3 regions of the Acidisarcina polymorpha genome follow, and region 1 is predicted to be linked to each of the others. Evidence: predicted binding sites of a transcription regulator. Region 1 holds the regulator's gene; each other region holds the start of a gene.
What was found. Region 1 encodes LexA, which represses DNA repair genes until DNA is damaged. Its sites were predicted from a motif close to CANTTCGCTTTTTATTCGC; they were not measured.
Positions count from the first base shown of each region.

Region 1 (10,032 bases):
CAACGATCTGCGTGTCCTTCTTTTCCATGCTTCCTCATTCGCAGCAGGAGATTGCCACCTTATCAAAGGTAGGCAGAAACAACGGGGAGGTAGAAGCAACGATGGAAATTGCTCCTGGTCGGTCAGACCATCAGATCATCGCCTTGTTCGATCTTAAGGATGACTTTGCCTTCTTGTTCAAGCTTGCGGGCCAGACCGAGGATCTCCGCTTGCGCGCCGCTGACTTCGCGGGCTCGTACCGGCCCTAGAACTTCCATATCTTCCTTGAGCATCTCGGCCGCCCGGCTCGACATGGCCGCAAAGATATGAGCTCGGAGATCTTCGCGCGCTCCCTTCAACGCCAGACCCAACTGCCGCTTGTCCACTTGCGAGACTATCTCCCGAATGCTGGCGGCTGGAATAGTCACCAAGTCCTCGAACGTGAACATTAGGTTTCGTATTCCGAGTGCAAGTTCTGTATCTTGGTCCTCTACTTGTTCCAAGATCTTCTTCGCTTCCTCTGGTCCCATCCGGTTCATCAGGTCGGCGACCGCTTTAAACCCGGAGTATTCCTTGCGGACCGATTCGCCGACATTTTCCAGACGGTGATGCAGGATCATGGCGACCTTCTGCGCCATCTCAGGAGAGAACTGGCGCATTTCGGCCAATCGGCGTACGGACGCCACTTTCTGTTCTTCGCCAAGATTCGCGAGAACTAGCGAAGCTCTCTTGGGATCTAGATGCGCGAGTACCAGCGCGACCGTCTGCGGGTGCTCATTGTCGAGAAACTTGCCCAGTTGCTCAGGATCGACCTTCTGTAACATTGCCAAATTTCCATAGCTCTCCTCTTGGGCCCGCTTTACTTGAGATAAAAGATCTTCCGCCCTCTGTTTGCCAAAAGAATCGATCAACAACTTGGTCGCATAGTCCAGGCCGCCATGGATCATGTAGTTCTGGGTCTCTAGAAGTTCATGAAACTCGTTCAATACCTCAACTGAAAGCTGAGGAGGAATACTGCGCAAGTTAGCAATCTCCTCGGCCAATACCTGTACGTCACTCTCCGGCAGGTTCTGAAAAAGCTTCCTGGCGACCTCATCGCCAACGGTTACAACCAGAATCGCGGCCTTTCGGATGCCGGTCATCGCGGGACCGCCGGCCGAAACGGCGGCGAGCGCATCCTGGCGCTTCGGTGCTTCGATCGCTTCCGTCATTCAACCTATCCTCCTTCCACGTGGATCCAACTATGTAGCAACCGTGAACTCAACGCCGGATCTCTGTTGATAATTGCAACTACCCCCTCGTGGAGGGACTGAGCGCGTTTCTTTTGCGTTTCGAGGAGCAGCTCCTCGGCCTTGGCCTCAGGCAACTCCGGACCCGGCCGACTCGAAGCGCCGGGCCCAGCTCCCGGAGAGAAAGCCGCCTGGGCCTTGAGCGGCTTCGTCTTGGCGGCAATCGGGCGAATCACGAAGAAGACAAGTCCCAGCATCGCGGCAAGGATGGTTGCATACCGGAGCAATGGCTCCGACCGGCCCGCACTCTTCAGCAGACGTTCTGGCAAGCTCGGCGGGGGCGGCGCATTGTTGTCGTCAAAGGAGATGTTTTCCAGGCTGATCTGATCCCCGCGTGAAGTATCATAGCCAATCGCGGCCTGAGCCAGCATTGTCAAGCGCTTCATCTCCTCAGGGTTGCGGGGCTGCCATGTGGTCTGCTTCGACTTTCCTGACATGGCCATCTTGCGGTCGTTGACCAGAATGGCTGCCGTGACACGGCGCACTCTCCCAATTCCCTGCTGCAAGCGGCGCGTCCTTTTCGACGCTCCATAGGTTCCGTTCTCCTGGGTGGTGCTCTGTACACTGGAGGCGGCCGTCGGGAAAAGCGGAGGCTGGGCATTGGGCGCGTTGCTGGCTGTACCAGGGACGCCAGCAGGCGAGGGCGCTGGGTTTGAAGTTTGCTGGCTCTTCTGCATCGATAGCGTGACCACACTCGCAGGATCGTAGGTCTCGTCGGTTTCCTCGCTGATCGAGCTATCGTAATCGACATTCACCGAGGCGCGAACATTGCCGACGCCGGCAACTGGTTCAAGCGTCTCAATTAGCTTCTCCTCCAGCTGTTGCTCATGCGCTTCGGTCTCCGCTGAAGCAGATTTTCGCCCCAGCACTGCGTGGCCGTCTGCATCCGCAAGAATGACCTTGTCGGGAGTAAGGCCGTCGACAGCGCTCGCGACTAGATTGCGGATTGCGTCCCCTTCTTCGTCGTTAAGGCTGCGGTGCTTCATCTTGAGCACTACGGACGCTTTGGCCTCGCGCTGTTGATCGGTGAAGAGCGAGTCGTGGGGCATGACCAAGTTGACTCGTGAGGATTGGATCGCACCCATCGAGTCGATAGTGTGTTCGATCTCTCCTTCGAGGGCTCGTTGGTAATTCACTTTCTCCTCGAACTCGGAGCCGATCCAATTCGGTTTATCAAAAAGTTCAAAACCCATACGGCCGCTCTTCGGCCGTCCCTTTGCAGTGGTCGCGAGCCGGGCTTTGTCAAGACTCTCCGACGGCACACGGATGGTCGCCCCGTCGGGAGAAACGTCGAACGGCAAAGACGCCGCCGTTAGTCCCGCCGCGATTTCTCTCGCGTCCTGCGGATCGAGCCCGGCATAAAGCACTCGCCAATCGGGCCGTGCAGCGAACCAAACCAGTCCGCCGATGGCGAGAATCAGCGAGGCTCCAGCAAGTAGAGCCCAGCGGCGTTGTCCGGAGCTGAGTCCAGCGAGGCTAGCAGCCGACCTCTCCCATAAGGCGCGCAGACGCAGATCGAGTCCCTGATCAGCCACTTCCGTCCGAAGTTGTTGGTTCTCGTCCATCGCTTCGGTTCCCTGTCTCTCCCCAGAATGGCTGCGAATTGCCAGCAAAACGCGTTTCCTCCATAAATCACCGCAACATCAAGAGCGGGTGACTCGGGAGGATAGAACGGGATACATTCAGAACTGAATGCTCATCATGCTCTGGTAAGCGGCGACCATCTTGCCGCGCACTGCCAACGCCATCTCAAACGCTAAATCCGACTTCTGTGTGGCGATCATGGCCGTGTGAATATCCACTCCCCGGCCGCCGACCAGTCCCTCGATATTGCTCGAAGCCTGATCTTCCAGTCCCTTCAGGTTCTCCAATGCATCACTGAGTACGCCTGCGAACGGCGCACTCGCATCACCGATCGGGTTGGCAGCGCCGGTCAAGGTTCCACTACTCGATGGAGAAGCGGCTTGAGCTTGTAAAATTGAGAACTGGGTCTGCATGATTCTCTCCTTGGTTCACGTGGGTTGAGTCGCTGGAGCGATCGGGAGCTGTCGGTCCTAGACACCGCGATCCGACACCTCGATAGCCCCGAATGGATCACTTCAGAATGTCCAAAGAGGCAGCGATCATGCTCTTCGTCGCTTGAATGGCGGAGCTATTGAGCCCATAGGCTCGAGTCGCGCCCATCAGATCGGCCATCTCGGTGAGTGGATTGATGTCGGGATAAGCGACGTAGCCATCCTTGTCCGCGTCGGGGTGTTGAGGATCGTAGCGCCGCAGCGTCGTGGCCTTGTCGGCCACTACCGCCGTCACCTCCACACCGCCGGGCGGCGGCTGATTGGCATAGGAAGGACCTCGTAAGGCGAGTCCATTGGCCGATAGAAGCTGGTTCTGGAAACTGTCCCCGGCCTCAGCCGAAGACCCAAAGACCACATGCTGTCGACGATATGGCGTCCCATCCGCGGTTCGGGTGGTCTCTGCGTTTGCCATGTTGGCGGCCACAACTTCGGCGCGAATCCGCTCCGCCTTGAGTGCTGAGCCGCTGACCTCCAAAACTCCGAATAGATTCATAATCTCTCCCATCCCTATCTTGGATTGGCGGGCTGCATTTTTGACAGACCACCGATGACAGACCGCCGAGCCCACGAACGACCGCTACGGCGAACGAACCAGATCGCGCCTAGTCCCATCGCACTCACCATACAGTGTGGGTCTCGAGCAACTTATTTGTCGGAGTGAATGGCATCGGAGACCCGCGAGTACTCGCGTTTAAGCAACTCTATTCCGGTCCGGAACTGCAGCTGCGACTCTGCCATTTTCAATCCTTCCCGATCCATGGAAACGTTGTTCCCATCGGGGCGCTCTAGCAGTCCATCGACATCTCTAGGCCGGGGTACCGACATTGGGTCGGATGGCCCGCTTTCACCCCCTGGCTTACCCCACTGCGCCTCAGCCACCGCTGTTTGCATTTCGCTGGCGAAGTCGAAGCCTTGCGTTCGATAGCCTGGGGTGTCCAGGTTCGCCATGTTCGCCGCCGTCAGCTTCAATTCAGCGCTCGACAGATCGAGATACTGCCCCAGTTCCCCACTCAGCGGAGTTGATATGTGCATCGTCGTGCACTCCTGTTTCTCGAAGATTCGAGCACCCAAGGTTACGGGTGTCACGCTGCATTCCATGTCTACTTACTTGTGACTTCGCTCAAGCTTTGTTGAAGGCGGTCGATAACATAACAAGCAAGATGAGCGCCATCCGGATCGATCGCAGATGAGTGTTTTCTCACGAAGATGCCAATCCATCGCCAAATTCAATTTCTGCGACCGATATCTCTGAACGATCCTCGGCCAGGATGTAACCGCGTTCGATTACATGCTCCAGCTCGCGAACGTTTCCCGGCCATGCATGGCCGAGAAGAAGGCCAAGGGCCGATGGGTGCAGATTTTTGACTGGCGAGCCTGTTCCCAATCTGGACAGGAAGTGTGCGGCGAGCATCGGTAGATCGTCGAGATGAGCAATCAGCGAAGGCGTTTGGATGATAAAGACAGATAGCCGGTAATATAGATCGGAACGAAAGTCGCCGCTCGCCGCCAGACTTGCCAGTGGTTGATGGGTAGCGGCAATGATTCGCACGTCGACTGTGACCGGCTCATTCTCGCCGATCCGCTGCAACTCGCCACATTCTACAAATCGCAGGAGCTTGGCTTGGAGCGGCAATGGCATCTCGCCAATTTCGTCCAGAAACAGTGTGCCTCCATTGGCGGTCTCAATCCTCCCGGTTCGCCCTTGGACAGCGCCGGTAAAGGCTCCACGGGTGTGGCCGAATAGCTCGGCTTCGAGGAGCGACTCAGGAATGGCCGCGCAATTCAGCACCACAAATGGGCGCTGCGCCCGGCTACTGAGACGATGCAGAGCTTTCGCCACCAACTCCTTGCCCGTGCCCGTCGGCCCCTGGATCAACACTGGAGTCATACGAGGAGCCACGAGCCGAATACGCCGGCTGACTTCGAGTAACCTGCTGTGCTCCCCAATGAATTCGGGCAACCGAAGGTTGATGCTTGCTCTGCTCTCGGGGCGCAAGGTCGGGGAGGGAGAAGCCATGGCCTTAGGTTCCGGTGCGGCCGGAATCGACACCATCTCTCGATCCTCCGGGATCTCTTGAAGCGGGTGATGGTAGGCGTTTGCTTGAGGAGCCTCAACGTCCTGACCGGAGCGCAGAGCATGCAACAGTTCATTTCGGCGCGGACTCCGCGTCAAACTGACGGAACTCGAGTAAAGTGCGCCATCCAAGGTAATCAAGTCGACGCCGGGATGCAGACGCTCGAATTCCTTGATAAATTCATGAATCTCGAGGTCAGGAAGCCACGAGTCAAGAATCAGTGCTTCTGCGGTGCAAGCTTCCAGGTGGGCCAGCGCCTCGGCTCCTCCGCTCGCCTCCCTCACCTGCCAGCGCAGGCCTGCCAGCGCATCCCTGACCCGCCTCCGAAACGACAGATCCGGACTCGCCAGAACGGCAGTGCGGGTAATTGAAGAGGAAGTGGAGGAAACATGAGGATGCGTAGTCGAAGAAGAGCCCATCGAGATACCTCTTTCTGATGTGGTGCTCTGAATGCTCAAAGCTCAGCAAGCCCGCGCGAAAAGACGCAATGGGCAGACGCCCAGCCGACCCGGAATCAATGGCTGATCATCGATCGAAGCGGATTGCTTGCGATGCAATACCCTTGACCCCGCACCGTCTGGATGATGGAGTCGGGAGGGAAGTCACGGAGCTTGCGCCGCAGATAGTTCACATAAACATCAACGACATTGGTCCCAGTCTGCGCCTCCGCGCTCCAAAGGCGATCGAGCAGAGTGCTCCTGGAGATGCAGGTCCCGCGATGCAACAGGAGAAATTCAAGCAAAGCAAATTCCTTGTTGGTCAGCGCGATTGTCTGTCCATCGCGTTTTACGGTGTGGTCGATCCTATTCAACTCGAGTCCCGAATGCCTCAGGATCAGGTTGGTTTCTCGGCGGCGACGCATGAGCGCCCGGCAGCGGGCCCGCAGCTCTTCGAGCGAGAACGGCTTGATCATGCAGTCGTCCGCACCGGCATCCAAGCAGCTGATTCGGACCTCCATCTCCTGTCTGGCTGTCAAAATCAGCACAGGAGATTCGTCTCCAAGTGCGCGGATGGAGGCCAGCACCTCACCCCCATTGCGGCGAGGAAGGTTCAGATCCAGAATCGTAAGATCGGGTGTTTCGGCGATGAAGGCGGCAGTCGCCGCATCGCCGTCCATAGTCCAACGCACCTGGTGGCCATCAGCCTCGAGCCCGCGCTTCAGAAACAATCCCAACGCTGCGTCGTCTTCCGCTATCAATATCCGCATTCGCTACCCGCCACCCGTTGAGGTCTGCTACTAAGCCTCGCCTCCAAAGATCGCTCGCGGGTGAAGAATGCACAACTAAATCAATGAGTTCTTATGCCGGCTGAGTTCGTTAATGGGAAAGGCTGCCACTCGTTCTAAATCGGGGCGAGCAACCTTGCTGCGGCTGACTCTCTGTAAGACAAGAACCTAATACTGAGAAGGCCTAAGACAAAGCTTCTGGTTCGCGCTGTAAGTAACGTCTCCGCGATCCTCCACCGCTATTTAGCGTGGAGAGCGATTTTATCCCCGCGAGTAGATGGCGCTGCCGCCCGACTTCACTACTATGGCACCAACCATGGCGCGGCTACAACGACTGCGGAAGTCATGTGTATGCGAGCTGACGCCTTCACTTGAGAATCTCAGGTGCCGTTCGGTTCTGGAACAACATGAGTCAAGGACAAAATCAATAAAAATCGATGCAATTCGCCTTTTGTTCTCTATAATGATGGCATGGCTGTTACTCGACGGCAAAAAGAAGTGCTCGACTTTCTCGCCGAATTTGTTCGGAAAAACGAATATTCTCCGTCCTACGAGGAGATTGCAAGGGGACTTGGCCTGAAGTCACTGGCGACGGTGCACAAGCACATCACCAACTTGGTGAATAAGGGGCTGCTGCAACGCAGCCACAATCGGAGTCGCTCGATTGACGTCCTTCCTCCGCGCGCCCGCTCTAGAAATCTAGATCGTCTGCCGCTGATGGGTGGGATTGCAGCCGGACTCCCGGTAGAGGCGAGCGAGAATGCCGACACATTTTCCTTCAGCGATATTGTCGGCAATCGAGAGGCATTCGTCTTGCGGGTGCGAGGCGATTCCATGCGCGATGAGCACATTGTTGATGGCGATTATGTCTTGGTCGAGCGCACCAACGTTGCTCGTGAAGGCGAGATTGTAGTTGCGCTGGTCAAGGGGTCGGAGACCACTTTGAAGCGCTACTACATTGAAGGGCAGGTGGTACGGTTGCAGCCCGCGAACACCGAGATGGATCCAATTTTCGTTCCCCTGGCGGACCTCTCGGTTCAGGGGAAGGTTCTTGGCGTTGTTCGCAAGTGCTCCTAAGCGGGGGCGGCAACCGACTTGCATAGGCGCAGACAAGGAAAGGCCCGGATCACAATCCAGGCCTTTCCTTGTCTGACTGAGCCCTGCTTCATCGAACCGGCCCGTTCAGCACCCTCACAGCCTCAACTGAGCACCTTCACGATGCTTTTGTCGATCATGTCCTTGGGGACGTACCCAACGATTTGGTCAGCGACCTTGCCGTCCTTGAAGATCAACAACGCCGGAATCCCGCGGATCCCATATCTCCCAGGAGTTGCTGCATTCTTGTCGACGTCCATCTTCATGACCTTCAGCTTCCCGGTGTATTGGGTTGCAACCTCGTCAACGATCGGCGCCAGCGCTCTACATGGCCCACACCAAGCAGCCCAGAAATCCACCAGGACGGGCTGTTTTGACTGCAGCACCTCCTGATCAAACGTACCGTCACTCACTTCAGTTATTCCAAGCCCAGCCATGTTCCTCCTTCGCGCACTCGAATCCAAGTTCCACTTCAGAATACTTGTTTCAACACATAGTAGATGCGAAGCGGACGCGAAAGTCGCAGACACCCCGGATTGGCCCGCGACGACGCATCGCCATTTTCTATGTTCAGCCCAAATAAAAAAGCGCCTGAGCTTCAGAGAAGCCACAGGCGCTTAGGACAGCCCTCCCCCAGAACTGCCCACGGAGCGAAGTTATGGCTATTTCGTTCTCATGTAAAGAAAACTTAGGTAACATTTCCGTAACATGCCCTACAACAATTCATAGAGATGTCTCGCTGCTGGCCACCCGTATGCTCAGGCAGACATTTTTTGCCCAAAATGAACCAGGGCGGCGCGGTCTTCGATATCGGTCTCGAGGATCTCGATCCCAGTGTCGGATATCCTCTCCTCCACCGCTGCACGCACATCGGCGATGGATTTCCCGACATCAGTCACCACTAGAACGGAAGGGCCCGCTCCGCTCAGGGCGACGCCCAAGACGCCTCCCCGCCCGCTAAGGGGCAGCAAGGCCGGCAATAGGGGGCAAATCTCTCCTCGAAACGGCTGGTGCATCCGGTCCTGCATAGCGGTTTGCAGCATATCGCCACGTCCCAGCGCGAAGGCCGCGGTCAGCAGACTCGATTTCTGAATATTGAAGACTACGTCTTCCTGAATGTATGTCGAAGGCAAGATGGCCCGAGCGGCGGTCGTGGCCAGCGGTTGCTCCGGCAACACCAGCAAGATCCGCCATGGGACGGCGGGCAGAATCTTGATTGCTCTCACCTCACCGGCATCCATACTCGAGACGGTGAGGCCGCCAAGCCAGCACGCCGCCGCGTTGTCTGGATGTCCTTCCTGCCTGCAACCTTCAGCGAGGATTTCTTCGCGGGTCCAACCGAGCTTGCCGAAATGGTTTGCCAAAGCGACCCCGGCTAGACGCGCCGCAGCCGATGATCCACAACCCATTCCAATCGGAATTTCATTGTGAATCTCGATCGCGAGCGGGACCACCTCTGCCTCGTTTGCCTGCAACGTTTGTTCATACACATCAAGCATTAAATTGCGCTGCAATGACGAACAGATATCAGCATTTCGGCCAGTCGCTTTGAGGCTAAATTGGGGCGATCGGGAGGCATCGATTTGCAGGGACAGGGTCAGGGCCAACGCAAGGGTGTCAAAACCCGGTCCGAGATTGGCCGAGGTTGCAGGGAGCCTTAGTTGCAGCCGGTCTTCCTCAGCGAGGGAGCTCTTGGCCGATTGCGAGATGTTGGCGCCGGCTCTGGTCATCGAGCTCATCAGCTCACACCAGCCGCTAACACCCGCAACACGGCATCAGCGGAGGCGTCGAGCACTGGCATCTCCGAACGCAGCGGCGCGATCTTGGACTCATAGCCACGCGCTTCCCCCTCACTCAGCAGATTGCCCCGGTGAAACTCAATGGTGTATTCAGAGTCTTTCAGAGTGTGGCCAGTGAGCAGCAGCACGACGTTCTCGGATGGTTTCACACGTCCATCTTTGACCAGCTTTTTAAGCCCTGCGAGAGTGACCGCGGAAGCGGGTTCGCAACCCACTCCTTCCCGGCCAATCTCCGCTTTGGCGATGGCAATCTCTGCTTCAGAAACTTGCTCGCAAAAGCCTCCGGTTTGCTCCAAGATACGAACCGCCTTGCGCCACGATGCGGGGCTGCCGATCCGGATGGCGGAGGCCCGTGTATCCGCATGGACCGGGGTCAGTTCTCTTCCCGCGGATGTCTGCATACTCGTGTAGAGCGGGTTCGCTCCTGCCGCCTGAACAACAGAGATGCTGGGAACGGTACGAGTCAGGCCGAGATGTTTCATCTCCTGGAAGCCC
Region 1 covers NZ_CP030840.1:131,611-141,642, forward strand. The annotation lists gene ACPOL_RS00670 (FliH/SctL family protein) at 1-28, opposite strand, end outside; gene fliG (flagellar motor switch protein FliG) at 123-1,190, opposite strand; gene fliF (flagellar basal-body MS-ring/collar protein FliF) at 1,196-2,881, opposite strand; gene fliE (flagellar hook-basal body complex protein FliE) at 2,951-3,265, opposite strand; gene flgC (flagellar basal body rod protein FlgC) at 3,363-3,836, opposite strand; gene ACPOL_RS00695 (flagellar basal body rod protein FlgB) at 3,989-4,375, opposite strand; gene ACPOL_RS35380 (sigma-54-dependent transcriptional regulator) at 4,542-5,837, opposite strand; gene ACPOL_RS00705 (response regulator transcription factor) at 5,933-6,625, opposite strand; gene lexA (transcriptional repressor LexA) at 7,115-7,720, shown strand; gene trxA (thioredoxin) at 7,843-8,175, opposite strand; gene thrB (homoserine kinase) at 8,497-9,468, opposite strand; gene thrC (threonine synthase) at 9,477-10,032, opposite strand, start outside.

Region 2 (10,032 bases), 3.1 Mb from region 1:
TCTTTCGGACGACCCGTGTGTCGTTGAATGCGGATGACCAGTTGCTCGAGCTTGTTACCGGTAAGGACCTTGGCCTCGGCAGCCATTTCCTTTGCCTTGCGGCTCCAATCGGGAAAGCTCTCAGCGGAATTGTGGATGGTTGCCATAGGAGTCCTTCGTCACCCAAACCGCTCTCAGATCGGCGTTCGTCTGCTGCCAACGGATAGAATCGGCCATAAGCACCGGCTGTGAGGAAGGGGGGTGAATCGAAGCTTCGTGGCGTGGGGACATGAGACTCCTCCAGGGGGGATGGCGAAGGGCCGAGCATTACTCTGTTTCGGAACGCCTCCACCGAACACTTTGAAGAGGCCGATTCTTTAGCAACAGACCCTACCGCGCTCTATTCCAGATACGATTCGCCTTCGAAGCGTGAAAGTCCAATACGGAATCGTAGGTTCGTTATAGCGAAATAGCATAAGAGAGCCAACGGCATAAGAGGAGTCCGGAGACGGCACGAATGCGTCTAAAACATATGGCATCAGACGATGGGATGACCTTTGTCTTCGAAAACCGACAGTACTGGCCGACGGTTCGCTGTGCACTGTGAAAGACCCTTCACGCGCCGATCTGTTTCTACGAAACAGAAGGTCCTGAGGAGACTTCGACAAAGTAACTCATTACGTCCCATCCCACAACTCGCAAGGCAACAACGGGAGCTGGGTTATGGCGCGCAACGAAACGAAGCACTTGGAGTCGGTAGTCGCACTTTCGGAGGAGCTGAACTTCACCTTGGCGGCCCAGAAACTGCATGTCAGCCAACCGGTCGTCTCGCGGAATCTCGCGGAGATTGAATCTAGACTTGGCGGCAGGCTTTTTGACCGAGATAGAAAGAATGTGCGACTGAACAAGGCCGGACGAGCATACGTCGATCGGGCGAGGATGGCCCTTCTGTACGGTGATCGAGCATTCGACGCGGCAAAAGCTGCGATGCACGATACAGATACGATTGTTCATGTGGGCAAGTCGCCGTATGTCGATCCTTTCTTGCCGTCCACCTTGGTCTCAGTGCAGAGATCTCGGTTTCCCCACATGAGGCTTGAGCTGTCAAGCCAGTACTCGTTCGATTTGGCTCATGAAATCATTGCGGGAGAGCTGGATCTTGCGATTGCGAATGACCCTCCCGAATCTCCCTCGCTAACGACGGTGAAGATAGCGGAGGCACCGTTCTACATAGCGATGTCGGACACGGATGATCTTACGCGAAATCCGTCAGTCACTCTGAACGATCTGGCAGACCGCTGCTGGATTACGTTTGAGCGACGCCTACATCCCACCCTCTATGACAACGTTCTCGCAGTTTCTCAGGCAAAGGGAGTTGCAGCCTCACGAATCCAACATGTCAGAGGGCCTGAGGAGGCTTTCCCATCTGTGGCAGAAGGAGGATGTATTGCCTTCGTCGTCAAAGCTGGGGCGCTTCGCATTGCTCGAGACGGCGTCACCGTCCGTCCTCTTGCGGAGGGCTCTCTATCACTAAAGACCTATTTAGTCTCCCGTTCGGACAATGACTCTAAGACCTTGAGTGCCTTGGTTAGGTGTTTCATCCGCCAGCTTGAGGGCGCCACGCGTGATATATCAAGGGATGGTCTCACCTCAGCGTAGTGTCTCGTACAGAAGAGTTCATCTGTAACTAGCCGGAGATGCGGTTTCCACGGCGACTAATTTAGCCAACCGCTCCACCGCAGCTTCGATCACAAGCTTCTTCGACCGGAATCGGCGAGGATGAAGTGCCTTGTGTTGTCCAAATCCCATCGCTTCAGATCAACGCGGGATCGTAGCCGTGTAATCTCGGAGAACAGTTGGCTCGCCGCTTGGTCATGAATGTATCTTGCCTCAATGGAGACGTTGGTTTTCAGACAGGCGGAGAAAGTAGTGCCGTCGGTGAATTCAATATGCACTTCCGGACCATATGTGCCGTCTTCATAGATGGTCAGTAGTCGAACGACCTTATCGCTGAGTTCTTTACAATGAATCATCGCTTCTCCATTTTTAGCAGAGCGTGGACCTCAGTTGGCGACTGCTTTTTGTTTCGTCATTCCCAAGGATTTTCGGACTTGGAGCTTTGTTTCGCTGGCCTGACAGGATCGTTTACCGCCAGCGGACTATTCTGTCTTCCAGCGACGCCCCGGCGGCGTGGCCCGCAGCCCGTTTTGACCGGGAGAGTGCATCCACTAAATATAGTGCTTCCACTAAGTCAATGCTGGATGAATGGACCCCGATGTTTGCATCCAGGTTGGCGACCGAATTCGGCAGCTCCGCAAGAAGCGAAGCTGGCGACAAATCGACCTTGCCGAGCAGTCTGGGATTCACGAGGTCCACATCTCCGATCTTGAACGGGGCGCGCGCGAAGTTGGGCTTCGCCATCTTGCGGCTCTTGCGGCCGCCTTCGAAATGTCCCTCAGCGAATTCCTGAGGGGTGTGAAGGGCAGATAGGGCTATAGTTGTTCTCGCTTACGCCGCGCTCGAGCGATTCGTCCGCAAGGTGTACGTTCGCCATCTATAAAGCGGATTTGGAGTGAGTCGAGAACCGGTGGGATCCATTGCATCACTAGGTCGCACACCTCGCACAAACCTTCAGGGCTCTGATCGGTACCGATTCTTGGTAGAACGTGTGATTTAATTCATCATCGCAAAGATGGAAGTGGAAATTTCGTTTCTCCTGCCTTCAGAGCACGGTGGACCAATAGCAAGTCGTGGCTCAAGCGCTCCGCAAGAAGTTTGCCTATTTTCGCGCTCCATCTGCCCCCTAAACAGCAGAGTGCCCGCCTTGGGTCCGGCGAAGGGATGTGACGCAAGCCTGCCCGAGCGGGCGGGAAGACAGTTAAAGAACTGACGGCGGGCTAGGCGAATACAAGGCGAACATGAAACAATGGTTATCGAGTGGACGGCGACGAGTTTATGACGAAGAGGATTTCTCAAGACGGCTTGGACCGGAGGCTGGGAGCCCTGTTCGAAGTAGACGAAGGACTTCCTTGCCCGGTAGGCACAACTCTCCTTCGTGCCCTTGCTAGCGCTCGACTCGCTGAGTTCAGCTTCCTGAAGCCTGGTGATTTGATCGACCTGCACAACTCCGCTTTCGCGGGAATTCCTGAATGGGACGCTTTCTCTCAGCATTACGGCTCTTGGGAGTCCTGCAATGCCTGAGACCACTCACCCCGTGGTAACCGTGACGCACGCCGAACTTGGATCGCGCAAGATCGTGCATGTCGATATGGATGCCTTCTATGCGTCTGTCGAACAGCGTGACGAGCCATCGTTACGCGACAAACCAGTCGTGGTCGCCTGGAAAGGCAAGAGATCCGTCGTCTGCGCCGCGTCCTATGAGGCGAGAAAGTATGGAATACGCTCTGCGATGCCTGCGGTAACAGCGGCGCGCCTTTGTCCGGAAGCCGTATTTGTGCCTCCGGACTTTACGCGTTATAAGGCCGTGTCAGAAGCTGTGCACGAGATCTTTGGCAGGCACACTGACTCGATCGAACCCCTCTCCCTTGACGAAGCGTATCTCGACGTAACTAAGAACAAATTGGGTTTGCCGACCGCGACTCTCGTGGCAAAGGCGATACGGCAACAGATTCGAGAGGAGCTCAATCTCACAGCTTCGGCAGGCATCGCCCCGAACAAGTTCTTGGCAAAGATCGCCTCGGATTGGAGGAAACCGAATGGACAATTTGTCATTCAGCCACATGAAGTCCAAGCATTGCTTCTGCCTTTGCCGGTGGGTCGTGTTCCTGGGGTAGGAAAAGTGACGGAGGCTCGCATGGCGCAAGTTGGGATAAAGACCGTCGGCGATATCTTTGCGATGATGATGCCCACTCTCGAAGAGCACTTTGGCCGATATGGTCAACGGCTTTACGAATTGGCACGCGGAATCGATCATAATCCGGTGGTATCAGATCGTGTTCGCAAACAAGTCTCCGCGGAGGATACATTCCCGGATGATCTTCTTCTCGATCAATGCGAAACCCACATTCGTCGTCTCGTTGAGAAGGTTTGGAATGCCTCGCACCACAATGCGCGAGCAGCGAAAACCATCGGGTTAAAGCTGAAGACGAAAGAGTTTACTTCTCTTACTCGCAGCATCACTCCGCCTGTGGCGCCGGTTTCCCTTGAGGAGTTCACGAAGATCGCCCTCTCATTGCGCGAGCGAGTAGGTTGCGCCCCGGACCAACTGTTTCGCTTAGTCGGCGTAGGCCTGAGCAATTTTCAGATAGACGCCGAACCGGTGCCGCCGCTTTTCGAAGATGCTGCGCCGAATGACCAATCAGCCTTTCTGGCATCCAACGGATGACTCTATGCCCACAAAAACGACCACAAACTCCCACCGTCGCACAAAGCCCGTCTCCGCGCCACCATCTACCGCTTACCACAGGCTCGACGCACTGCTTCAAACGGTGCGCTGTATCGCGCAACACGAGGACGCCCTGTGCGAACTCTCCCATGAGCTGAAGCGAACAGGTCAGTTATCTCCGGAGTTACGCGACGAGGTCGGAGATCTCCTCGATAAGATTCCCTTTCACGATTTCCAACTGGATCTCGACGCTGCAAGAGGAGAGCTCAACGTATGGCGTGCGTCGACCTCCTCCCATGCCAAGAAGTCCGCCAAATCGCTCACAAAACGCAAGCGTCCCATGATTGCCAAGAAGAGATCCGGGAGGGCGTCATCGAAATAGCTAGCTGGAACGTAAATTCGATTCGCGCACGTGCGGAACACGTCAAAGCGTGGCTGGAGGCGAAGAAGCCCGACGTACTCCTGCTACAGGAACTGAAAGGCACGGAGTTTCCCTCTGCCCTGTTCAAGGAGCAGGGATACTATTCGGCGTCCGTCACACAGAAGACTTACAACGGTGTCGCGATCCTCTCGCGCAGCCCTATCGAGACTTTGAGCACCACATTGCTTGGAGATGAATCGGACAGTCATGCTCGCTTCCTCGAAGTGCTCATCGAGGGCGTACGGATCGTAAACATCTATCTGCCGAACGGAAACCCGATCGGAACAGCAAAGTTCGACTACAAGCTGTCCTGCATGGATCGTCTTACGCAGCAGATGAAGCACTGGTTGAAAAGCGATGTTCCGACAGTCATTGGCGGCGACTTCAACGTCATTCCAGAGGACATCGATTGCCATAAACCGTCATCCTGGATTCACGACGCCCTCTTTCAACCAGAACCGCGCGCCCGTTACCGAGCGATGCTTGAGCTTGGCTACATTGACACGTTCCGATCCTTGCATCCGGGCGAAGGAGGCCAGTTCACTTTTTGGGACTACTTCCGTCAAGCGTTCGAACATAATCGCGGTATTCGGATTGACCACTTCCTTGTCACCCCAGACCTGCTGAAGCGGCTCGAAGGTTGTGAAATCGATAAAGGACCTCGAGCTTTAGAGAAACCTTCAGACCATACTCCGATCGTGCTGCACCTGGAGTAACCGTCCTGTCCGCTCATTTAGTGAGGTTCGGGACAAGTGACTTCACTGTTTCCAATAATGGTATTTGTTCAGCGCGGATCGACTCCCGGGCACGATCTAAGCGGAACCATTCTCCACGATCAATCTCAGGAATCTCGATGCGTTTTCCTGAATGCGGCGGCCATTCGATCTCACAGGTGTTGCTAACGAGTCCCGCAGGGTCGCAGTCGCCCTCGAAGGCCCACGCTACGATAACCTTGCCGCTCTTCTGCCTCACTGAGCCAAGCTCTAAGAACGGGCCGGCTACTTCGAATCCGGTTTCCTCGCGGAATTCACGGATGGCTGCCTCGAGCGGCTCCTCAGAGGAATCGTACTCGCCTTTCGGGATGGTCCAGGAACCTTCGCTCTTCTTTGACCAGTATGGTCCGCCGGGATGAACGAGGAAGACATTCAAGTGCCCATCACGAATTCGATACATGAGGAGGCCCGCGCTCCGCTTCGACATCGACCTCATCTCTTAGGCAGCGACCTGATGCACGTAAAAGGGAGTTTCCTTGTCCGATAGAATCTGGTCCAATCGCTCTCTACTAAGGTGCGTCGGGGAAAGCCATTCGGACAAAAAGCGTTCTTGAAGAGTGATCACAGTGCGCTGATGTCCGGTAGCCGCGACTTCCGGCGTCGGTTCATCGGTGATTGCCGCGAAAGAGTACAAATCGGGAGAACCTGGTCTGCTCCATCTGTCCCACACACATGCAACAAGCATGTCTTGCGACGGATACGGATCGAATTCAAGCACAAGGTTCCTTTCCTTCTCGTCTGCCGAGAGTTCACGGTGCTCGTACAGGTGGAGCGGTACGTTCTCATAAAAGCCGCTACTGACCATGACAGCGTGGTTCCGACCGTACACCTTGCTCCAGTAATCATCGAGGCTGTCACGGCGGGCGTTGTAGGTCCCCGGGTAACGTCTGTCATATTCCGCTGGCTTGCCGGCGAGGCGGCACGTGTAGCGCATCGGACGAATGATTGTCTTTCCGTTTTCTGAAATAAGAACCGGCGCGTACATCATCGGAAAGATGCGCGCATCTTCGTTATTCGGCTCCGTCCTTCGAAGGTCAGCGAGCCGGTCCAGAAACATTTGGCTCTTGTTCGTGGCAATGCGGACGTCTTCTTTGGCCTTCTTGGTTTCCCTCTTGATAAGCGATTCCTGGGCGGTCGCTAGACGGCGTCTCTGGACGAAGACCTCATTTTCCCATTCCGATTTCTTGGTCTTTAGATATTGAGCGATATAGCCCGCCGTTTTTTTCTGCACATCGGTGGAGGGATTCTGGTAATTGCGCTGCAGGTCGCGGGCGACTTTGAGGTCCTCGCCCTCGGCGCGACGCTTGAATACGTCCTCAAACGACTCCCAGTCCACCTCCGCTCCGTGGTGACGAGAGAGTTCATCGAATCTTTGCTTTACTCGCGCAGAAAAGCACATACACACATTTTAGGACTTGAAGTCACTGGGCGGTGAATTTGACCCGAAAATGAGCTCATCATTGGTCATCGCCGCCGACAGCGAGCCCTTTACACCGGCACCAATCTTCCGACGGAGCCGTACCCGTTCGCGCGCGGAACTCGGGCCATTCAACCGGTTGATGAGAAGGTTGAACTATGGCTTCGCGTACCACAGCTGCAACTCAAGACGTCGAATCGAAGGGCAAGGAGGTGGCGACCCCGAAGGGGAAAGCAGTAATCGTCGGCTCCAGCTTGCTCTTCGGGATATTGCAAAGCATCTGCCCGGTCGTTGTCGCAATGAATGGATTGTGACTTGCCAGTGGAATAGGTTCACTGGCGATGTCTATTGGTCTTGGCGCCGCTCTGGAAAGCTTTCATCAGATTACCTGGCTCCGTGTCACGTTTCTTGTCGGTGCCCCGGCAGGATCAATCCTCATGCTCACTCTGGTGCTGCGTGACCGAAGACTTCGGGCACGCCCTGCTTCCCACTGGCGCATTCGGCCTCTTACAGTCGGTCAACGCCGAACTGAAATGTGGCGACTCACCCTGTCTGGGCTAACGCTGATCATGGTCGCTGTCGAGGACGATGTCGGTCGTATGCCCGGTTTGGCCAACGCTTGCGGCTCGTGTCTTTGTAGGCCATATGCAGAAACCATCGTGATGGCGCGTGGTCAGGCAGCCCCAGGTCATGTTTCCGGATTTCGCCGCTGCAGCCCACTGATCCGTATCCAGAGCCGTGGGATTGAAAAGGCTGGGTGAAGAAGTGGCATCACCTCACTCCAGGTGCTGAAAAGTAGCCATACTAAAGCGAAGAAACGTACCGAAGCGGACATCGACGAAGCGCTGTTGTAACTCATCATCGGTGTTATACGGACGGTGTTCAATCCGTTTGCGCGAGACGTGCTGTCTTCGGCGGAGACGCAATGAAATTTACTTAGAGCATGTTTTCATAAACACCTCCGGAGTGTGATCCAGAGGCAGGCGAGATAGAAGAAGGCTCTGGAGGTCAAGAGGAGGTGTTTATGAAACATGCTCTAGGACAAGTCGGTATCGCGACTGGTCTTCGTGCGTCAAGGGTTTCGATCCTACTCGCGGGGATTCATGAATAGTCCTTTGGCGTCAGCTCCACGTAGCCGTGGATCGCGAGGAGTGCCGATATACTCTCCCAGGAAGTCGAGCAAAACATGAACCTTTGGGGTAAGGCGTGATTGGCCTGAGAAGAGCGCACAAAGGGTGACCGGCTGGGCAGTCCAGCGTGGCAGAACAGGGACGAGTTTGTTGCCCATCTCCGGCCATCTAGCCATGTAAAGCGGCAACAGTGCGATACCGGAATGCTTCAATATGAGATCTAGCAGCACTGCTGGATCATTCAGAATTACGGAAGATTGAATGTTTGGAGTCACAGTCCTGTCGCCGCGACTCAGCTGCCATGGTCCCGAACCGATGCATGTGTGTGTCAGCAAGTCCTCAGGTCGAGAAGGCATCCCAAACGTTTTGATGTACTGGGCGCTCGCAAAAAGTCCACGCTTTGTGCCGGGATAAGTGCGCATCCGCCGTATCGAATCCCGCGGTGTTCTTACTTTAAAAACGACGTCGATATCTTCACGGAATTCCTGATCGGCTGCCGGAGTGTAAGACTCAATTTGTAATCGCAATTGCGGGTATCGTTCCTGCAACTCTTTGAGTAATGGCGCGAGGATCAGATGGGTCATCGTCACGGGACATGCTACCTTGATGAGTCCACTCGGCCGTTCTCGTTGAGCTGCCAGCATCTCGCCGCCTTCATCCAGGGTGCGTAGCGCGCGCCGGCAGACCTGCAAATAGTCCCTGCCGGAATCTGTCAGAACGTGGCCTCGCGAACTTCGCCGTATTAGTAGTGCGCCCAGGTTCTTCTCCAGGCGTGTTAAAGCGCGGCTGACCGTCGAAGTCGGCACCTTCAGTTTCACGGCTGCGGAGCTTAGGGTGCCTTCCTGACCCACCACCGTGAAAATACGGATGTCGTTAAGGTCGACTGCGTCCATCCTTTAATTCTACGATGCCCCCGTTTCACTTAAATCGCGCTTCCAAGGGCAACTAGCGCTGTTCCGCGTTTTGCAAGCGCGCAATTCCGTTTTGCGCGGCCGTGGCGTGCAACATCTCCCGGGCAAGCATCTTTAACAACATGGCGGAAACCGCAGAACCGCCCGAAGTATGGATTGGAGGCTGGTATGAAGATTCTGGTAACAGGCGGAACCGGAAATGTGGGCGGCAAGGTTGTGTCGGAGTTATTGAAGCGAGGGGCGGACGTTCGCGTGCTCGCTCGCAAGCGGCCGGAAGAGAAGGTGCAGGCCGGCGTAGAGATTGTCACAGGTGACCTGCTTGACCCAGTGTCTGTCGAACAAGCGATGCAAGGGGTCGATAAGCTTTTCTTGTTGAATGCGGTTGTTGCGGATGAATTGACGCAGGCGTTGATCGCGTACGGCATCGCGAAGCGTCTCGGATTGAGGCATGTGACCTATCTTTCTGTCTTCAAAGTTAAACAGTTCCGCGACGTACCCCACTTCGCATCCAAGCTCGCGGTTGAAGGTGCAGTGCGCGAGTTCGGATTACCATTCACCATCCTTCGTCCCGGGTACTACATCCAGAACGATCTTGGGCTGAAGGACCCGCTAACTAAAGCGGGTGTATATCCCATGCCCCTCGGAACGGCCGGGATCGCGGCGGCCGACATGAGAGACATCGCGGAAGCAGCGGCAATCTCACTGACTGAAGATGGCCATGATGGGCAGACTTACGATATCGTGTCGCCCACGCTGATCAGCGGTCCTGGGAATGCGGCTTTATGGAGCAAGCTGCTCGGTGAGGAAATCAGATACACGGGTCATGATTTCGACCAGTGGGAGCAGGGTATGCGTTCACGGATGCCCGCTTGGAGCGCCTTCGATCTCCGCATGATGCTCGAGGGATATTTCGAACGCGGCTTCGCCTCGACCGAAACGGAAGTCGCCCGTCTCACCAAGCTACTTGGTCACACGCCGCGGACCTACGAAGAGTTTGCGACCGAAACGGCAGAGTCGTGGAAAGCCTGACTTCGGGTCCGCAGGAGCACTGGATAG
Region 2 covers NZ_CP030840.1:3,281,376-3,291,407, forward strand. The annotation lists gene ACPOL_RS14155 (hypothetical protein) at 1-146, opposite strand, end outside; gene ACPOL_RS14160 (LysR family transcriptional regulator) at 703-1,638, shown strand; gene ACPOL_RS14165 (hypothetical protein) at 1,728-2,012, opposite strand; gene ACPOL_RS36275 (helix-turn-helix domain-containing protein) at 2,245-2,469, shown strand; gene dinB (DNA polymerase IV) at 3,173-4,324, shown strand; gene xth (exodeoxyribonuclease III) at 4,598-5,461, shown strand; gene ACPOL_RS14190 (NUDIX hydrolase) at 5,475-5,954, opposite strand; gene ACPOL_RS14195 (SOS response-associated peptidase family protein) at 5,958-6,854, opposite strand; gene ACPOL_RS33555 (hypothetical protein) at 7,094-7,249, shown strand; partial or broken gene ACPOL_RS34780 (alpha-L-fucosidase) at 7,493-7,678, opposite strand; gene ACPOL_RS14205 (LysR family transcriptional regulator) at 8,023-8,958, opposite strand; gene ACPOL_RS14210 (SDR family oxidoreductase) at 9,145-10,005, shown strand.
Region 2: a site for LexA is predicted at 2,881-2,899, ahead of dinB (DNA polymerase IV). Genes of this name have one in related genera too.

Region 3 (10,032 bases), 1.1 Mb from region 1:
TCGCTGCTCCAGGCATTCATGATGGGGCTCCATGGAGTGTAGGTGCCGAGCCGGGTGAAGATGCCGAGGGCGACGGCGATGATGGCGACCATGAGGACGGCGACCGGACGCCGCGACCAGTGCTTCTCTCCCTCAGGAAAGACCAACGGCAGAAGCAGCATGCCGCCGATGGCGAGGACGGGGACGATGAACATCACCGGCGTCTCGATGCTGGGCGGCAGAAAGGCGAGGACGGCGTAGATCCAAAGGAAGGCGAAGTCGGGTTTGGGAGCGGTCTGGATGATGGTCGGATCAGGCTGGCCGGTGGGACCGAAGGGGCCGAAGAAGAGCGCACAGGCGATGACCGCGAGAATGATGGCAGCGGCAAAGACGCCGTCTTTCCAAGCGCCATCGGGAACGAAGGGAATGCCTTCCTTTGCAGTCAAGGAGTGGTATTCGCGCTCGTAGGTAGCCTTGCGAACGATGCGGCCGGGCATCGGCCATTCATTGATGCCGAGGCGAAGGACCATCCAGACATGGACGCCAACGGCGCCGATCAAGATGCCGGGAATGACGAAGACGTGCAGCGCGAAGAAGCGGGAGAGAGTGGCTGCTCCGATGATGGGTCCACCCAGCATCAGGTTGACCGCCGGGCCACCGATGAGGGGCACGCGGCTGAGGATGGAAGCGCCGATGCCGAGGCCCCAATAGGCGTCCTGATCAAAGCGCAGGACCTGGCCGGTGAATGCCATACCCAAAGTCAGCAGGAGCAGGAAGACACCGATGATCCAGGTGAGTTCGCGGGGAAACTTATAAGCGCCGAAGAGGAAGACCTGGCACAGATGAATGAGCACAACGGCGACCATGAAGTCGGAACCCCAGCCGTGAATGGCGCGGAGAAACCAGCCGAGGGCGATGTTGTGATTGAGGAACTGGAGGCTCTTCCAGGCATCGCTGGCGGAGGGCGAGTAGACGAGCGCCAGCAGGATACCGGTGACAACCTGCAGGCCGAGCAGAATGGTGGCGGCGCTGCCAAAGACATACCACCAGCTCTCGGTCTTGACGGGAATGGGGTGGGAGGCGGCTTCGAGGGTTGGCTTGACGAGGCCGAGCCGGTGCTCGAGCCAATCGTAGATGCCGATGGCATTCTGCTTCAGGCTGGCCATGGCTTGCCTCCATCGGGCTGGGTAGATTCGCTGGCGATCTGGACCAGGGGGGCTTGAGCAAGAGGCTTGGCGGCTCCCGGACATTCGGAGACCTTGGTACCGGGACGAGCGAGGGTGGGGAGATCGCCTACGCTGATGATCAGGTTGTTTCCATCGATTTTGTAGGCGTATTCGAAGAGACCGCGTTCGGGCGGCCCGGAGGCGCGAGAGCCATCCTGGTAATAGGCGCCCCCATGGCAGGGACACATGAAGAGCTTCGACTGGGCGAACCAGCGCACCGGGCAACCGAGATGGGCGCAGTTGATGGCGAAGACCTGGAATTGATTTCCGGCTATGCGGCGGACCCAGGCAGGGATATCGCCGGTCTGACCGTCCCAAGGGGTGGTCGAGGGATTGCGGAAGTTGACCAGCCTGGTCTCGCCTTCGGGAAATTGATCGACGGGTCCGAGGCCGACCCAGAAATCGCTATTCTTCTGCTTCTTCATGGCGGGGCCGAGCAGGTAGCCGAGGATCGGCACGGCGAAGATGGCTCCGACCAGACCGTTGGCCGCAATCGAAAGCTTGAAGAGGAAGCGGCGCCGGGAAACTTCTTCAGGCCGCTGGTGCTTCTCCAGTTCTTCTGGCTTGGGACTGTCGGGGGGCAAGGCCGTGGTGGTCATTGGTTATTCGGCTCCTATCGAACGGATGAAGGTTCGTGCTTCACTTTGGTGGAAGCGGCATGTGGGGTATTGGATTCAGGGACGGGGGCGGAGGCGGCGGCCAGAGAACTGGTGCTGCGATGAGAGGCCACCCAGGCCACGACGTCGGTAATGTTCTGGTCAGTGAGGGGATGGTCAGGATCCTGCTCATGGAAGTTAGGCATGTCGGAGGAATGGCCTGCGATGACGATGCTGCGCAGGTTTTGATCGCTGATCAGGTCAAGGAAAGCGGGATCGAAGAGCGCACCGACGACATCCGCGCCCTGGCCGTTATCGCCGTGGCAGTGGGCGCAGTAGGTCACGAATACTTTTTGTCCGGCAGCGGGATCCGGTTTCAGCATGGCCTTGTAGGTCGGCGCATTCAGACCGTCGAGGACCCCGGGTTTGCCCCAGGTCGTGATCAGGCCTTTGGCGAGAACCTCGACCTGCTGCTCGGTGAGCATGCCGCCGCCGACCTGGCCGAAGGCGGGCATGAGGCCGCCGGGAACTCCGTGGTTGAGAACATTTTCTATATTGCTCTCCCCCGCTACGGCAAGATATACAGGGTTCGCGATGGTAATCGCCGGTCCCCGATGCTGGTTGTTTCCGTGACAGGCGATACAGTTTTCCTGGTAAAGCGTGGCGAAGTCGAGGACCCGATCGGGCCGGGGGACTTCGGGTTCAGGGCCGGGTTTGCCCGGTGCGTCGTGGCAGCCGATCGCGGCGAGGGAGGCAGTCGAGAGAAGCCCGAGGAGAAAGAGTCTGAAAGCCCTCATTTGTTCTTGTCCCCTAGTGATTCGTCGACTCGCGGCGCATCGGTATGCAAGCCGGCACGAACGGCGAACGGGAGCGCCCGGAACTGGGGAGTGCGCACCCTGACCTGGAGATTGACGACGAAGCCGGCCACCAGTCCGAAGGCGAACTGCGAGACGATGAACCACAGCCAGTTGATGCGGGCATCGAGGATGGGGCTGAGAATGCCAAGAGACGTGTAGAGCAGACCGGTCCAAAATAGCGGGGCGATAAAACCGGCGGTCAAGATCGGTCTTCTCGGGAACATGGGAAGGATCGCGCCGTATAGCAGGCCTACCAGGACCGAGGAAAATGCGTGGATAGCGAAGCCAGCGAGCAGACCATATAGGTGGAATTGGGCGAGGAAGGCATCGCTTTCACTGGCCCAGCTTACAAAGCCGCCGGCGGCGAGCAGATTGATCGGATACCAGACGCTGTGATATTTGAGCAGCCCGAAGATCGCAGCGGGCACGGTCATGGCGATGCCGCCGGCAATGCCTCCCTTGACGCCGACAAAGAGGCTGTAGCTTTCCAGCGGCAGCACCTGTCGGCGGCCAGTGGTGGCGGCGGAGGGCTCGATCTCCGGCTGCGGCCGGACATGAACGATCCATTCGGTGGATATGGGAACGATCTGGGTGCTGACCGCGACCGGTTCGTGGCGTTCGTGGGGGAAGATCTGGACAAACCAGCCTACGATGGCGGGAAGGACCAGACAGACTCCCAATACGGTGATTGCCCAGTGAGTCACCAACCCGGCCAAGGACAGACTCACGCCCAAGGCAAGGATCAGCGGCCAGATGGTTGGAGCCGGAAGCTGGACAAAGCCTTCCGATTCCGCATGACCGGTTCCGTCGTTATGCGCCATGGCCGCCCTTTCTGACATTTTCTTGATTCATCTTCCCAGCACGTAAACGACGGTAAAGACGACCACCCAAACGGCGTCGACGAAGTGCCAATAGAGGGACAACACTTCGAGCTTTTCGGCATGATGCTCGTTCATTGCTTTGCGCAGCCCGGCGATCAGGGCGACGGTAAGCATGATCAGACCGACGACGACGTGAGTGGCGTGCAGACCGACGAGCGAATAGAAGGTGGTGCCGAAGAGGTTGGTGCGGATGGTCAATCCGTAGTGATAAATGAGTTCGTACCATTCCTTCGCCGTATAGAAGAGGAAGACGAGGGCGAGGAAGATGGTGGCGCCGAGCCATGCGGTGCAGGCACTCACCCGATCTTTGCGGAGCGAAGATACGGCGGCGTGTGCAGTGATGCTGCTGGAAAGCAGGCAGATGGTCGCGACGATGGGAAGTTCCAGCACCTGCTTCGGCGTCGGCCCACTCAGACTCTTGCCGATGTAATAGACATAGGCGACGACGAAGATGATGAAGATGGCCGACTCGGCAAGGATCAGGCATGCCATGCCGACGATGCCGCGGCTGGGCAGCGTCCATGGAGCTTCGCTTACCTCGCGAGTGACGGGGATTGTGCTCATAGAGGCATAACTGCGTCTCTGTCGGCGTTGATGATCAGGCTAGTATTCATAATGGCTATCCACATCTTCGGGATGTTTGAGGTCCCATAGCGGGCGGCGGCTGCTGATCGATGGCGGCACGGCGAAGTTGTAGTCGGGCGGCGGGGACGTGGTCGCCCATTCGAGGGTCCACGCGTCCCATGGATCGGGTCCTGCGACACGGCCGCGGTAGAACGCCCATACCATGTTGACGACGAAGATGACGGTGGCGATCGCCTGGATAAAGCCGCCGGCGCTGACGAGCATGTTCCAGCTGTCCCAGCCTCGTCCTGCCTCGTAGGTATAGATACGGCGAGGCATGCCTAGAATGCCTGGCACATGCATGAGGTCGAAGGTGAGATGGAAGCCGATGACGAAGAGCCAGAAATGCCACTTGCCAAGCCGCTCACTGAGCATGCGTCCGGTCATCTTCGGATACCAGTAGTAGAACGCGGCGAAGAGCGCAAAGAGAATGGCTCCGACGAGCACATAGTGGAAGTGAGCGACGACGAAGTAGGTGTTATTCAACTGCCAATCCATGGGCGCGGAAGAGAGGACGATGCCGGTAAGTCCGGCCCCGAGGAACTGGAAGAGAAAGCCGGTGGCAAAGAGCATGGGGGTTTTGAATTGAATCTTGCCGCCCCACATGGTTGCCAGCCAATTGAAGATCTTGATGCCGGTGGGCACCGAGATGACCATGGTGGCCGCGGTGAAGAAGATGTTCCCTCCCGCACCCAAGCCGTCGATGAACATGTGGTGGGCCCACACGCTGAGGCTGATGAAACCAATCGAGACCGTCGCGGCGACCATGGCGGGATAGCCGAAGATGGCCTTGCGGGAGAAGACGGGAATGATCTCATTCATGAAGCCGAAGGCGGGCATGACGAGGATGTATACCTCGGGATGGCCGAAGATCCAGAAGAAGTGGAACCATAGGATTGCCGAACCGCCGGCCTGGGTATCAAAGAAGTGGGCGCCGAGATAGCGATCGATGGTGATCATGATCTGGGCGGCGGTGAGCGGGCTGACGGCGACGAAGACCAGGAAGCTGGTGACCAGATAAATCCACGGCAGCAATGGCAGGCGAGTCATGGTCATGCCCTTGCACCGCATGGAAAGAATAGTGGCGACGATGTTGATCGCCGTACCGGTAGTACCGATACCGGACAAGAGGATGGAGAAGGTCCAGTAATCGGTGCTATGTCCGGGAGAAAAGACCTTTTCGGTCAGCGGCGCGTAGGCCCACCAGCTGACATCCGGGGCCGAACCAGCGCCGTAGAGTCCACTCCCCCCGACATAGCTGTAATACAGGAGGATTCCACCAAAAGCCGAAATCCAGAAAGAGAAGGCATTCAGCCGGGGAAAGGCCATGTCCCGCGCGCCGATCATCAGCGGGATCAAGTAATTGCCGAAGCCGAAGAGAATCGGCATGCCCACGAAGAAGACCATCGTGGTGCCATGCATGGTGAATAAGCGATTGAATACCTGCGGGGAAAGGAAATGGTTATTGGGCACGGCCAGCTGGATGCGGATCAGCATCGCCATGAATCCGGCGATGACCAAAAAGACAAGCGCATACACGATATACATGATGCCGATCTTTTTGTGATCGACCGTAGTGAGCCAGTCGTGGGCGACCTGGAGCAGAAGCTTCTTTGGTTTGGTCTGGCTGGTCAGATCGACTGCGGTGGTCGTTGCCATAGCTCTCTCCTTTCTGCTGATCCTGTATTAACGCAGCGTGGTTAAGTACTCGGTGACGGCGTTGAGGTCCTTCTCGTTGAGGTGCATGGGCGGCATGAGAGCTCCGGGCTTTAAGGAATCAGGGTTGTCGATCCATTGATGGAGATTCTGCCGATTGTTGGCGAAGGCCCCGGAGCCGAGGGTATCGCGGCTACCCATGTGGGTGAGATCGGGACCGAACTTCCCCTGGGCGCTGGTTCCCTTCACGGTATGGCAATTGGCGCAGGCATTGTGTTCAAAGACCGACTTGCCCTCCAGCTGCTGGGGGCTGAGAGTTGACGGGTCAGCGGCCGGAGCCTGTTGATGCTGGATCCAGGCGGAAAAATCGGCGGGTGAGTCCGCGTAGACACGCAACAACATCTTGGCGTGCTGGGTGCCGCAATATTGCGCGCATTGGCCGAGGTAGAGACCGGCTGCCTGAGGATCGATCCAAATGGTGTTGACCCGATTGGGGATCACGTCGATGCGGCCAGCGAGCCGCGGCACGGAGAAATTATGGGTCACATCGGCCGAGGAGGTGTTGAGGTAAGTGGGGGTGGGATGGGCGGGATCACTGACCGGGACATGAAGTTCATTCGCAGTGACGACGCCGAGTGATGGATAACGATATTCCCACCAGAACTGGTGGCCAATGACGGCGACATCGAGAGCGCCGGCTGGCTTAGGAATACGCTCGGTGCCGAGAATGACGCGCGCCGTGGTGAGAAAGAGCATGAAGACGAGAAGGATCGGGATGACCGTCCACGACAGCTCAATCTGGTTGCTTCCGTAGATCTGGGTTGGCTCGATATTGTCGTCAGTCGCGCGCCCACGATAGCGCAGCACGATAAAGGTCAGAAGGCCGCCGACGACCACGAAGATGCCTAACACCAGGCCGCCTACAAACCAGGTGAGATTAAAGATGGAGCGGGCAGGCGTTCCGGCCGGGTCCAACATGTTTGTCGGAGACAGCGATGCGAGCGGCGGCAGGAAGCGCCAGGCCGCCAAGGTCAAGGATGAAATGGTGCGAAGGGTCATCCAATGAGCCGCGAAATCCGGCATCGCCCACAACCCCGTCACCATAAATGCCTAGACCTCCACCGAAAAGTATGAGCGCTCTCAGGCGCATATGAATCGGAGTTCCATTGCCATGAAGCTAACACAACCAGATTACCCCGATTTGTGACTGAGGACACAGAACTCTACGGCGATCTTTGTTCTATTCCACAGATACGGCTGTTCCGTAATAGGAGCGCGAAATCATGGATTCTTGCGCATGCAGAGTCGATGACTATCGATGAGCAATTCTGCTGCAGTCAGGGAGCAATAGTCAGGGAGCAATCCGGCTACAGTCAGGACAAGGAGGGTGGCAAAGCTATAACAGCGTCGTCAGAGCCGGTGACCATCGCCCGCCCGGCATCTACCCGCGATCCGACGCGGGGCGCTAACGGTTGGTGGCGGAGACGCTGTCTTCGTGGCCCTTCATGTAGTTGCCGTAGCCAACGACCACGGTAGAGAGGACGAGGAAGAAGAGGCCGCCGGCGACCAGGCCGCGGGTGCGGGGGCTGGTGCCGCGCCATTCTTTGAGGAAGATGCCGATGATGGTTGCGAAGATCATGATGCTGGCCATGTGGAGGGTCCAGCTGGAGAAGTCATACTTTCCCATCTTCGTCTGGCCCATGCTGTAGAAGAAGAACTGGAAATACCAGGTGACCCCGGCGAGCGCGGCGAAGGCGTAGTTGAGCGACATGATCCGGGATGCGAGGCGAGGCCGCGGATGGTCGTCCGGATGCGCAAGCTCATCGATTAGCGGCGTGGAGAGCTTCGCCTTGAGAAGATTCTGGCCGCTCTCGCGGGCGGGCGTTCCCAGGTACTGGCCGGCAGAGCGGTTGCGAATGAGAAGGATTGCGCACCAGATGAAGTTGGTCGAGAAGCCACCGAGCATAACCACGATAAGGACGGGCAGGTTTTGCCAGATGTCGGAGCCGCCGTTGGCCAACAGCTGGGCTTTGGCGATCTCGCCGATGGGCTTGCCTGCAGCGAGACCATAGGCGAAACACGCGCTCATGATTCCCGAGAGCACAGCGACGGCAAGCCCTTTGCCGTATTGAAATTCCTGGACCGTCTCTTGCTTCTGGCTCTCGGTCAGCTCATTTTCCTTGGAGCGTCCGGCGAAGCCGCTGAAGAGGATGCCGAGGACGCAGACTGCCAGCCCGAGGAGGATGACGTGACCGGAGTTCTCGCGCAGGATGGCGCTCATGGTCCCGCTGAAAACAGGCGGCATGATGGTGCCGAAGACAGTGCAGAGTCCCAGCACGATAGGATAGCCGAGAGCGAAGCCGAGATAACGGATCGAGAGGCCGCAGGTGAGGCCGCCGATACCCCAGAGGCATCCCCAGAAGTAGGCGAAGAAGAGGCTGGATGAAGGAGCGGCGTGCAGCACCGAGTAGACGTGAGGAACCAGAAGCGAGGCGATGATGATCGGAGCGAGGATCCAGCTAAAGGTACCCTGCACCAGCCAGTAGGTCTCCCAAGACCAGCGTTTGATTCCGCGGAAGGGCAGGTAGCAGCTGGCGGAGGCGAGTCCACCGAGCCAGTGGTAGAAGACGCCCATCAACGGATTGAATTGCAAGGAGCTCCTCCCGGAGGTGCATTGAAGCGACACCATCATAACCAACTGAATGGATACTGGGAAGGAAATGAAATGCCTATTGAATTGCACCGTGGGTTTTCTTGAGGAGAAGCGAGAGGCGATAGTGCTCTGGTTTATATTGCGTTACCGGAGAGGAAGAATCTGCTATGATCTGCAGTCAAGTTTCAATAGAGATTTTGTTCTCACTTTTTCACTATCGATCTGGGCTTGGTCGTGGAGAGCATAATGGCGGACGGGCAGACAAAGGCAGAGCGGATTGCGCGGGCGTTAGACCACTTTTCGATTGAAATTCCCTCCTGGGGATTTGCCAACACCGGAACCCGATTCGGCAAGTTTCTGCAGCCGTCGGCGGCGACCTCGATCGAGGAGAAGTTTGCCGACGCCTCACAGGTGAATGCACTCACCGGGGTCAACCCGACGCTGGCTTTGCATGTGGAATGGGATTTGCCGAATGGCACCGACGATGTTCCGGCGATCCAGCAGTTGGAGCGAAAGTATGGCATTCGCGCCGGGTCGATCAACCCGAATCTGTTTCAGGACCAGGCCTACAAATACGGATCGATCTGCAATCCCGATCCGGAGGTGCGCGAAAAGGCGACAAGCCATATGCTCGATTGCGTTGAGATCGCGAAGCGTCTGGATGCGCGCGATATCTCCCCCTGGGTCTCGGATGGTTCGAATTACCCCGGAACGCAAAGCATTCGCAAGCGGATTGTGTGGATGGAGGAGTCGTTCAGCCGCATTCATGCGGCACTCGGTCCGGCGCAACGCCTGCTGATCGAGTACAAGCCTTTCGAGCCGGCGTTCTATCATACCGACATCGCTGACTGGGGCATGGCGCTTGAGTTGGCGCGCTCGGCGGGCCCGCAGGCGCTGGTGCTGGTCGATACGGGACATCATTACCAGTCGCAGAACATCGAACAGATCGTGGCCTGGCTGCTGCACTTAAAGATGCTCGGCGGCTTCCATTTCAATGACCGGCGCTATGCGGATGACGATCTGACTTTGGGGTCGATTGATCCCTATCAAGTCTTTCGCATCTTTCATCAGATTCTGAGCGACCCCGACCTCAACTCGCTCGAGATTGCTTTCATGATCGACCAGAGTCATAACCTTAAAGGCAAGATGGAGGCCATGGTGCAGACTGTGGCCACGGCAGAAGAGCTCTACGCAAAAGCCGCTCTGGTCGATCTGGAAGAGCTAGAGGTGCTGCAGCAGGGGTGCAAGCTGGTCGAGGCGGAGGAGTGCTTCCGGTCGGCATTCTGGGAGGATGTGCGGCCGATGGTGCGCGATTGGAGGCGGTCGCGGGGGCTTCCCGAAGACCCCCTGCTGGCACTCGCGGAGAGCGGGTATGTGGAGCAGATCACGGCTGAACGGGCGGCGAGAAACATGAAGGCGATTACTTCATACGCGTGATGCTTTCTCTGACTCAGCCCTTTGGACGTGTACTTTGGCTGCGCTCCGTTCACGATGACAACTCTACCGGGCTGTAGTTAGCTTGGGAGAACAAGGTTGCCGACGGCTTCCGGTACGAACACT
Region 3 covers NZ_CP030840.1:6,167,926-6,177,957, forward strand. The annotation lists gene ACPOL_RS26295 (cytochrome b N-terminal domain-containing protein) at 1-1,145, opposite strand, end outside; gene ACPOL_RS26300 (QcrA and Rieske domain-containing protein) at 1,133-1,804, opposite strand; gene ACPOL_RS26305 (c-type cytochrome) at 1,819-2,598, opposite strand; gene ACPOL_RS26310 (cytochrome c oxidase subunit 4) at 2,595-3,497, opposite strand; gene ACPOL_RS26315 (cytochrome c oxidase subunit 3) at 3,507-4,103, opposite strand; gene ctaD (cytochrome c oxidase subunit I) at 4,143-5,822, opposite strand; gene coxB (cytochrome c oxidase subunit II) at 5,850-6,923, opposite strand; gene rhaT (L-rhamnose/proton symporter RhaT) at 7,285-8,472, opposite strand; gene ACPOL_RS26335 (sugar isomerase) at 8,719-9,909, shown strand.
Region 3: a site for LexA is predicted at 8,536-8,554, ahead of ACPOL_RS26335 (sugar isomerase). Genes of this name have one in related genera too.